DNA from 4 places in the Staphylococcus schleiferi genome. Region 1 is predicted to be linked to each of the others. Evidence: riboswitches for the same ligand, from Rfam matches in the RefSeq annotation. Region 1 holds a riboswitch; each other region holds the start of a gene.
The links. A riboswitch is a leader RNA that binds a small molecule or an ion and turns the genes downstream of it on or off. The one in region 1 is predicted to bind S-adenosylmethionine.

Region 1 (2,208 bases):
AAACGATTGGGAATCCAGAAGGTAATGTCGAGGATTTCGATGCACTTGCAGCAATTACAAAAGCGCAAGGTATACCACTTATTGTTGATAATACATTTGCGACACCTTATCTTTTACGTCCGATTGAATATGGCGCGAATATTGTTGTTCACTCTGCGACCAAATTTATTGGTGGGCACGGAACATCGATGGGTGGTGTCATTGTTGATGCAGGTAACTTTAACTGGGATAATGGCAAGTTTCCAGGATTAAGTGAACCCGATCCATCTTATCACGGTTTAGTGTTCAGTGAAAAATTTGGAGAAGCCGCACTTGCTTTTAAAATTCGTACAACAATTTTAAGAGATACAGGGGCAGCGATTTCACCATTCAATGCATTTTTACTAACGCAAGGCTTAGAGACACTTTCATTACGATTAGAACGACATGTCGAAAATGCTGAAAAAGTTGCACAATGTCTTGAAAAGCATGATAAAGTCGCATGGGTTAAATATGCGGGTTTACCGACGAGTGAATATTACGCGTTAAAAGAGAAGTATTTACCAAAAGGTGCAAGTTCCATCTTTACCTTTGGTGTCAAAGGCGGATACGAAGCAGGTAAAAAGTTTATTGAAGGCTTAGAATTATTTTCTTTATTAGCGAATGTAGGAGATGCAAAGTCACTTGTCATTCACCCTGCATCAACGACACATCAACAATTGACAGAAGCAGAGCAAAAAGCAGCAGGTATTGCCCCTGAGACGATTCGTCTTTCGATAGGCCTTGAGCATATTGATGATATTATTGCAGATTTGGAAAAAGGCTTTGCCAAAATTTAATTTTTAAGCGTCACACAAAATGAAAATAAAGGGAAATTCATGATCCGGTAGATTGACATGAACGCTTTTAAAGCGTAAGCCACCATGTGAAGGAAGTGATTATTCTACCGGTCATTGTTTTACCTTTCACTTATTAAAAAGTACCCCATGAATATACATCATCGTCTTATCAAGAGAGATGGAGGGACTGGCCCGATGAAATCGCGGCAACAGGATGCATTCACTGTGCCAATTCCAGTAGCGCAATTGCTAGAAGATAAGTCAACTACAGCTATGCCTTATCTTCCTATTTTTTAGGAGGTAATGTTCATGACACGAAAACAAATTCATTTTAACGGATTCGTCCAAAACTCTCCCTCTCCCCATGCTTCAGGTTTATGGAAACATCCAAAAGATAAAGGAGCGACACACCACAATTTAAAATATTGGACGGATATTGCTCAAACTTTAGAACGTGGTTTATTTGATGGTATCTTTATTGCTGATGTTTTGGGCACTTATAGTGTTTACAACCAATCCCATGACGCCGCAGTGAAACATGCAGTTCAACTCCCCGCACACGATCCTATTCCGCTCGTTTCCGCCATTGCAGCAGTAACTGAGCATATTGGTATTGCACCTACTGTCTCAACTACTTATGCACAGCCATATAAGTTGGCACGTCAATTATCTACACTCGATCATCTAACAAATGGTCGATTAGGTTGGAATGTTGTGACGTCTTATTTAGAAAGTGAAGCAGTAAACTTAGGTTTAAAAGAGCGCTTACCTAAAGCGTTACGTTACAACCGTGCAGACGAATTTTTGCAAGTGAGCTATCAGCTGTGGGAAGACAGTTGGGAGGATGATGCAGTGGTTAAAGCGCGAGAGACAGATACGTATGCGGATCCTTCTAAAGTTCATGCGATTCACCATAAAGGTACATTTTTCGATATACCCGGACCGCATCTTGTAGAGCCTTCCCCTCAAAGAACACCTGTTTTATTTCAAGCAGGTGCTTCCGAAAAAGGTAAAACATTTGCTGCAAAGCATGCTGAGGCTGTGTTTACAAAACATACCTCTATTGAATCGTTGCGAACATATGTCACAGACATTCGGACAAGGGCACAACAATTTGGCCGTAATGGAGAAGATATACTTGTTTTTCCAATGGTTTTGCCTATTATCGGTAAAACTGAAGCAGAGGCTTATGAAAAATATGAAGCGCTTCAAAATGAAGTCAGCTATGAAGGTTCAGTCGCGTTGTTAAGCGGACATACAGGTATTGATTTTTCTCAATATGATCCAGATGAATATATCGAAAATATCGAGACCGAAGCGATGCAAGGCAATCTCAATTTATATACAAAAGATCCACATCGAAAATGGACATTGCGAGAAGCGGTGAAAA
Region 2 (2,208 bases), 450 kb from region 1:
TTACAGGCGTATGTGAAATATGGATAGGCATAAAGCTACTTTTGGCGCGTCCATCTGATGCATTGAAACGTTGGATTAACTATTTCTTATTATCTGTTTTTCCAGCAAATATTTATATGGCACGACGTCGATTGCCGCTTGGTGATAAAGAATTATCAGACACGGCAAGATACGGTAGACTACCGCTTCAATTCCTTTTCATGTATCTCATTAAAAAATTATAATTGTAAACTTTAAAAAGGCATTTCAAGTTGTGTATCACACACAATTTGGAATGCCTTTTGTTCAGTCAAAGCGATTTATCATTATTTTCATATCGTCATTCTATTTTAAAACGTGACTTTATATTTATACGTGTGCACCTGTTCCAAAAACATCATGCCATTGGTCACGTTTATCTAAAAATGATTGTGCAATTGCTTGAGCGCCCTCTAAAGAATGTGAAGCAGCCCAACCACATTGTAATTCATTGCAAGCAGGAACTTCTTTTGCCTCAAGTACATCTTGTATTGTTTTTTCAATAATATTTAATACATCGTCATAATCATCATGATTGATAAAAGAAACATAAAAACCAGTTTGGCAACCCATCGGACTTAAATCAACCACTTTATCTGTATGGTTTCTAATATTCTCAGCCATCAAATGCTCTAGAGAATGCAATCCAGGCATGTCCATGTGCGCTTTATTTGGCTGCTTGAAACGAATGTCATATTTATAAATTTCATCTCCGTTAATTCCTTTCATTTTACCAGCCAAGCGAATATAAGGCGCAACCACTTTAGTGTGATCCAAGTTAAAACTTTCAACGTTCATTTTTGGCATTTGTACAAACCTCCTTCATGTGTAATTTCATTTTAACACAAATTAGGATGATTGAAAGTAAAAAAACTGAGCTAATTACTCAGTTATACAAAAAATAAGATAGAAATTTTTGATTTATCTGTAAAAAATACATGACAAATTGTCCTAAATCCGATAAAATAAGTACAAATTTAATAAATATTTATCAAGAGTGGTGGAGGGAATTGGCCCTACGAAGCCCTGCAACCTCATCGTAAAGCGATAAAGGTGCTAAATCCAACAGTCTATAATGGGCTGAAAGATAAAAACGACAAAGATGTTATCACCGGCGTACATCAACCACACTTGAAAACATATGTGTTGATAGTATAGGATGATAACTTTTTTGTTTGGAAGGAGTTTTAATTTGGTATCAGTGAGACAACGGATTTTAGATTATATAGATAACAACAGATTGAAATACATTGATATGAGTCATCAAATTCATGAAAGACCTGAGATTGGAAATGAAGAGTTATTTGCTTCGAGATTGCTCATTGATCATTTAATTGAGTGTGGTTTCGAAGTTGAGCGCGACATTGCAGGTCATTCAACTGGATTTATAGCCACTTATGAATCGGCAAAGGAAGGGCCTACAATCAGCTATCTTGCTGAATATGATGCACTTCCAGGATTAGGTCATGCCTGTGGTCATAACATTATCGGTACAGCGAGTGTCTTAGCAGGTACAGCACTTAAGCAGGTCGTCGAAGAAATCGGTGGGAAAGTCGTCATCTTCGGTTGCCCAGCTGAAGAAGGCGGAGAAAATGGAAGTGCCAAAGCGAGTTATGTTAAAGAAGGCATATTTGACGATGTAGATGTTGCGTTAATGGTACATCCAGGTAATGAAACATATCCAACCAATCACACACTTGCGGTAGATGTACTAGATATTAAATTTTATGGTAAAAGTGCGCATGCTTCAGAGAATGCTTATGAAGCACGTAACGCTTTAGATGCGATGATTAGTTTTTTTAATGGTGTTGCACAAATTCGTCAGCATATTAAAAAGACTGAGCGCGTACATGGCGTAATTTTAGATGGTGGCAAGGCCGCGAATATCATTCCAGATTTCACACATGCACGTTTTTATACGCGTGCGACGACACGAAAGGAATTGGATGTTCTCACTGGACGTGTTCATGATATCGCTAAGGGGGCAGCGATACAAATGAGTTGTGATTTTGAGTTTGAGCCTATTCAAAATGGCGTCAATGAGTTTGTGAAATCACCAGAACTCGATTTGTTATTTGAACAATATGCAACAGAACTAGGGGAAGAGGTAAGTCATGATGATTTTGGGTATGGTTCAACGGACACGGGGAATGTCAGCCATGTTGTACCAACGATACACCCACATGTCAA
Region 3 (2,208 bases), 730 kb from region 1:
CCTTAAAGTGAGGTGCAGAAATTAATGTAAAATCTGCTTTGATTTTTGAAGCTTCTTCTTTAGAAGTTGGTTTAATAAACATATTTTGTGCAAATAAATTATGCCATGCGAATTCATTAACTACTGTCAGTTTAAGTTGTGAATTTGAATCACTTCCTGCATAGCCATTAAAAACAAACAATTCTTCTTTGTCATTTAAGTAATCAATAACTTTATGGTAGAGATTGAGAAATTTTTCTTCAGAAATCGGTTGATTGATTGACCCCCAATCGATATCGTCTTTTACCTGTGGATTGTCTACAATAAATTTATCTTTAGGTGAGCGCCCCGTGTATTCACCCGTTTTCGCATTGATGGCACCGAGTTCTGTTAACTCTGCTTCATCACGCTTTAAGATTTTGTTATAAAGTTCGGTTGTTGTAAGTTGAAAATGTGAACTTGGCTTATCGATTAATGCCTCTAACGCACTAGTATTGAATGACATGATCTAATCCCCTCCGAATTTTGTTGAATGTAAGCCTTTACAATTTAAGAGTATAACATATTAGAGAAATAATCCCTACTATATTTAAGGGGAAATAACAGATTTTAGATTAAATATTTATTTTTACGTATTATGACTATGACTTCAGCGTTAAATTCATCGAAAGTTTCAATGGTTCACTCAAATTTATCATTTTTTTAGTGGCTTCTTACATGAATATCGATGTATTCAACATCAACCTTATAGATAGGAAAGGTTTTTAGAAGTGATTTGTGCATAAGTACGAAATTGACAGACTGATAAAAGTTATGTAATATAGTGCTAACGGATTCTCTTATCCTGAGTGGTGGAGGGACATGGACCCAATGAAACCCAGCAACCTCTTTTAACGAAGAAAGGTGCCAAACCGTTTGCAGACAAATATGGTCTGAACGATAAGAGCGAATGGACGTTAGAGCCTTCACTCTATTTTATAGTGTTGAAAGGCTCTTTTTTTATTGAGCTCAGAGAGAGAATGTTCGTAATCCATTATATAAAGGAGTTTATTATGACATACAACAGACGCTTATTTACTTCAGAATCAGTAACAGAAGGTCATCCTGATAAAATTGCAGACCAGATTTCTGATGCAATTTTGGATGAAATTTTGAAAGGAGATAAAAATGCACGTGTCGCTTGTGAGACGACAGTGACGACAGGTATGGCCTTAATCGCGGGTGAGATTTCTACTTCCACTTATGTAGATATTCCAAAAGTCGTACGCGAAACAGTTAAAGAGATTGGCTATACACGTGCGAAGTATGGTTACGACTATAAAACAATGTCTGTTTTAACAGCGATAGATGAACAATCACCTGATATTGCACAAGGTGTCGATCGCGCTTTAGAATATCGTGATGAAATGAATGACGAAGAGTTAAATACAGGTGCTGGCGATCAAGGCTTGATGTTCGGTTTTGCGACAAATGAAACAGATACACTCATGCCATTACCAATTGACCTGTCACATAAATTATCGAAACGTTTATCAGAAGTCCGTAAAAATGGAACTTTAGATTATTTACGACCAGACGGTAAAGTCCAAGTGACGGTTGAATATGATGAACAAAATCAACCCAAACGTATTGATACAATTGTTGTATCTTCACAACATCACGAAGAAATTGAATTAGAAAAAATCCAAAATGACATTAAAGAGTATGTTATTTATCCAACAGTAGACCCAAGCTTATTAGATGAAGAGACTAAATTTTTCATTAATCCAACAGGGCGTTTTGTCATTGGTGGTCCACAAGGTGACGCAGGCTTAACTGGCCGTAAAATTATTGTGGATACTTACGGTGGTTATGCCCGTCATGGTGGGGGTGCTTTTTCAGGAAAAGATCCTACAAAAGTCGACCGTTCTGCAGCCTACGCAGCGCGCTATGTCGCAAAAAACATTGTAGCTGCACAACTTGCGGATAAATGTGAAGTGCAACTTGCCTACGCTATTGGTGTCGCTCAGCCCGTTTCTATCGCTATCGATACATTTGGCACAGGAAAAGTCAGTGAGGATACTTTAATTCAAGCCGTACGTGATCACTTTGATTTAAGACCTGCTGGAATTATTAAAATGCTTGATTTACAACGCCCAATCTATAAACAAACAGCCGCATATGGTCACTTTGGTCGAAATGATGTGCAATTACCTTGGGAAAAAACAGATAAAATTGAATTATTAAAAG
Region 4 (2,208 bases), 830 kb from region 1:
GGTAATCTGATTATCAAGGAGTTTTTTGTACTCAAATATTTTTTAGAAGGTGAAGACCATGGCGATGATCAATAAGGTTATTGTTGTAGAAGGTAAATCTGATAAAAAACGTGTTCAAGAGGTGTTGTTAGAACCTGTCGAAATTATATGTACACATGGAACGATGGGAATTGAAAAATTAGACAATATGATTGAATATTTGTATGATAAACAGGTCTACATTTTAGTAGATTCAGATGCGGAAGGTCGAAAAATCCGCAAATGGTTTACAACTTATTTGAGTGAGCGCATCGATATTTTCATCGATACGAATTATAGTGAAGTGGCACGTTGTCCACGCGATTACCTCTCTAATGTATTACAACATTTTGGATTTAAAGTAAAAAAAGATTTTTATGTTAAAGGGAAGTATTCATATCATGAGTGTTTCAGAGCAATTGAACAATATATATAGAAATAGTGATCAAAACGTTCATCTCATATTCGGTTATACACCGATGTGTGGGACATGTAAAATGTCTGAAAGAATGTTAGATATTGCCAATGAGATGACACAATTACCAATTGTGAAAATAGATTTAAATTTTCACCCAGATTGGAGTCAAGCAAATGAAATACAGTCTGTGCCTGTGTTAATGATCATGCATTATGATCAAGAAGTAGAAAGATTGTATGCTTTTCAATCTGTACCGTACTTATTAGAAAAATTAAAAAAAGTGATTGACGCATGTTGATTACAATGATAAGATTAATATCAATTAAATAGTCAGAAAACTCTTATCCGGAGTGGTGGAGGGATGTGCCCTATGAAGCCCGGCAACCGTCTAGTATATAGAAATGGTGCCAATTCACATAAAGTAAAAATTTTACTTTTGAAGATGAGAGAAAAGCGATTCGTGTTAGTGCTTTCTCTTTCATTTTTAAAAAGAGAAAGCATTTTTTATTTTGCAGATAAGAGGGGAAACACAAGGAGGAACAGTATGATTGAGCTTAAAAATATCGTTAAAAAGTACGAGAGTAAATCAAAATCTGTGACAGCTGTAGATCATGTTGACCTAAAGATAGAGAAGGGTTCAATCTATGGTATTATCGGATTTTCTGGTGCTGGTAAAAGTACTTTAATACGATTATTTAATTATCTAGAAACACCTACATCGGGCGATGTGGTTATCGGCGGGGATAACATAGGTCAGCTAAGTAAAGCAGATTTACGTAAAAAACGACAAAAAGTCAGCATGATTTTCCAACACTTTAATTTATTGTGGTCAAGAACGGTATTGGATAATATTATTTTTCCACTAGAAATTGCAGGTGTTGCAAAAAGTGAAGCAAAGCAGACAGCATTAGAGCTCGTTGAACGTGTCGGTTTGAAAGGGAGAGAGCATGCGTATCCTTCTGAATTATCAGGTGGTCAAAAACAGCGTGTCGGCATTGCCCGCGCACTGGCCAATGATCCAGAAGTCTTACTGTGTGACGAAGCAACAAGTGCACTTGACCCTCAAACGACAGATGAAATATTAGATTTACTTTTACAACTTAAAAAGGAAAAGAACTTAACGATTATTATTATTACGCATGAGATGCACGTCATTCGTCGAATTTGTGATGAAGTATCTGTAATGGAAAATGGTCGTGTCATTGAGCAAGGTAAAGTTTCTGATATTTTTGAAAATCCACAGCACGCAGTGACACGTCGCTTTGTTCAAGAAGACTTGAAACCGAGTGATGAGAGCGATGAGCTTGTAGCGACATTTCCTCTAGCAAAGGATGATATTTTAATTAAATTGACTTTTTCTGGCGATAATACAACACGTCCGATATTGTCCCATCTTTCGCAAGAATATCATCTTTCAGCCAATATTTTAGAGGGGAATATTAAACATTCAAAAACGGGCACTATAGGCTATTTACTCGTGCACATTCAAGATGTCTCAAAAATAAATTTTGATGAAGTACAAGCGGACTTAGAGTCACAAAATATCGATGTAGAGGTGGTCAGTCATGGGTAAGAGTTTTAGCGAAATACTTCAAGAGATGATAACAATGCCGAATGTACGTTGGCCTGATGTTTGGGTAGCGACATATGAAACGCTATACATGACAATCATCTCAACAGCATTCTCATTTATATTTGGGCTCATTTTAGGTGTGATTCTGTTTTTAACATCTAAAAGTAAATCTAAAGCAGGTCGTGTATTTTATAGTATT

Region 2: another riboswitch for S-adenosylmethionine. It lies ahead of MUA40_RS03480 (M20 family metallopeptidase); the one in region 1 lies ahead of MUA40_RS01350 (LLM class flavin-dependent oxidoreductase).
Region 3: another riboswitch for S-adenosylmethionine. It lies ahead of metK (methionine adenosyltransferase); the one in region 1 lies ahead of MUA40_RS01350 (LLM class flavin-dependent oxidoreductase).
Region 4: another riboswitch for S-adenosylmethionine. It lies ahead of MUA40_RS09565 (methionine ABC transporter ATP-binding protein); the one in region 1 lies ahead of MUA40_RS01350 (LLM class flavin-dependent oxidoreductase).

What each region holds. Positions count from the first base shown of each region.
Region 1 is NZ_CP094712.1:329,677-331,884, forward strand. Features, by position in the region: gene MUA40_RS01345 (O-acetylhomoserine aminocarboxypropyltransferase/cysteine synthase family protein) at 1-818, shown strand, start outside; SAM riboswitch class I at 982-1,081, shown strand; gene MUA40_RS01350 (LLM class flavin-dependent oxidoreductase) at 1,128-2,208, shown strand, end outside.
Region 2 is NZ_CP094712.1:782,546-784,753, forward strand. Features, by position in the region: gene MUA40_RS03470 (DoxX family protein) at 1-224, shown strand, start outside; gene MUA40_RS03475 (S-ribosylhomocysteine lyase) at 349-825, opposite strand; SAM riboswitch class I at 1,004-1,112, shown strand; gene MUA40_RS03480 (M20 family metallopeptidase) at 1,178-2,208, shown strand, end outside.
Region 3 is NZ_CP094712.1:1,060,974-1,063,181, forward strand. Features, by position in the region: gene pckA (phosphoenolpyruvate carboxykinase (ATP)) at 1-484, opposite strand, end outside; SAM riboswitch class I at 816-925, shown strand; gene metK (methionine adenosyltransferase) at 1,032-2,208, shown strand, end outside.
Region 4 is NZ_CP094712.1:2,024,823-2,027,030, reverse strand. Features, by position in the region: gene MUA40_RS09575 (toprim domain-containing protein) at 59-454, shown strand; gene MUA40_RS09570 (thioredoxin family protein) at 420-734, shown strand; SAM riboswitch class I at 775-885, shown strand; gene MUA40_RS09565 (methionine ABC transporter ATP-binding protein) at 981-2,009, shown strand; gene MUA40_RS09560 (methionine ABC transporter permease) at 2,002-2,208, shown strand, end outside.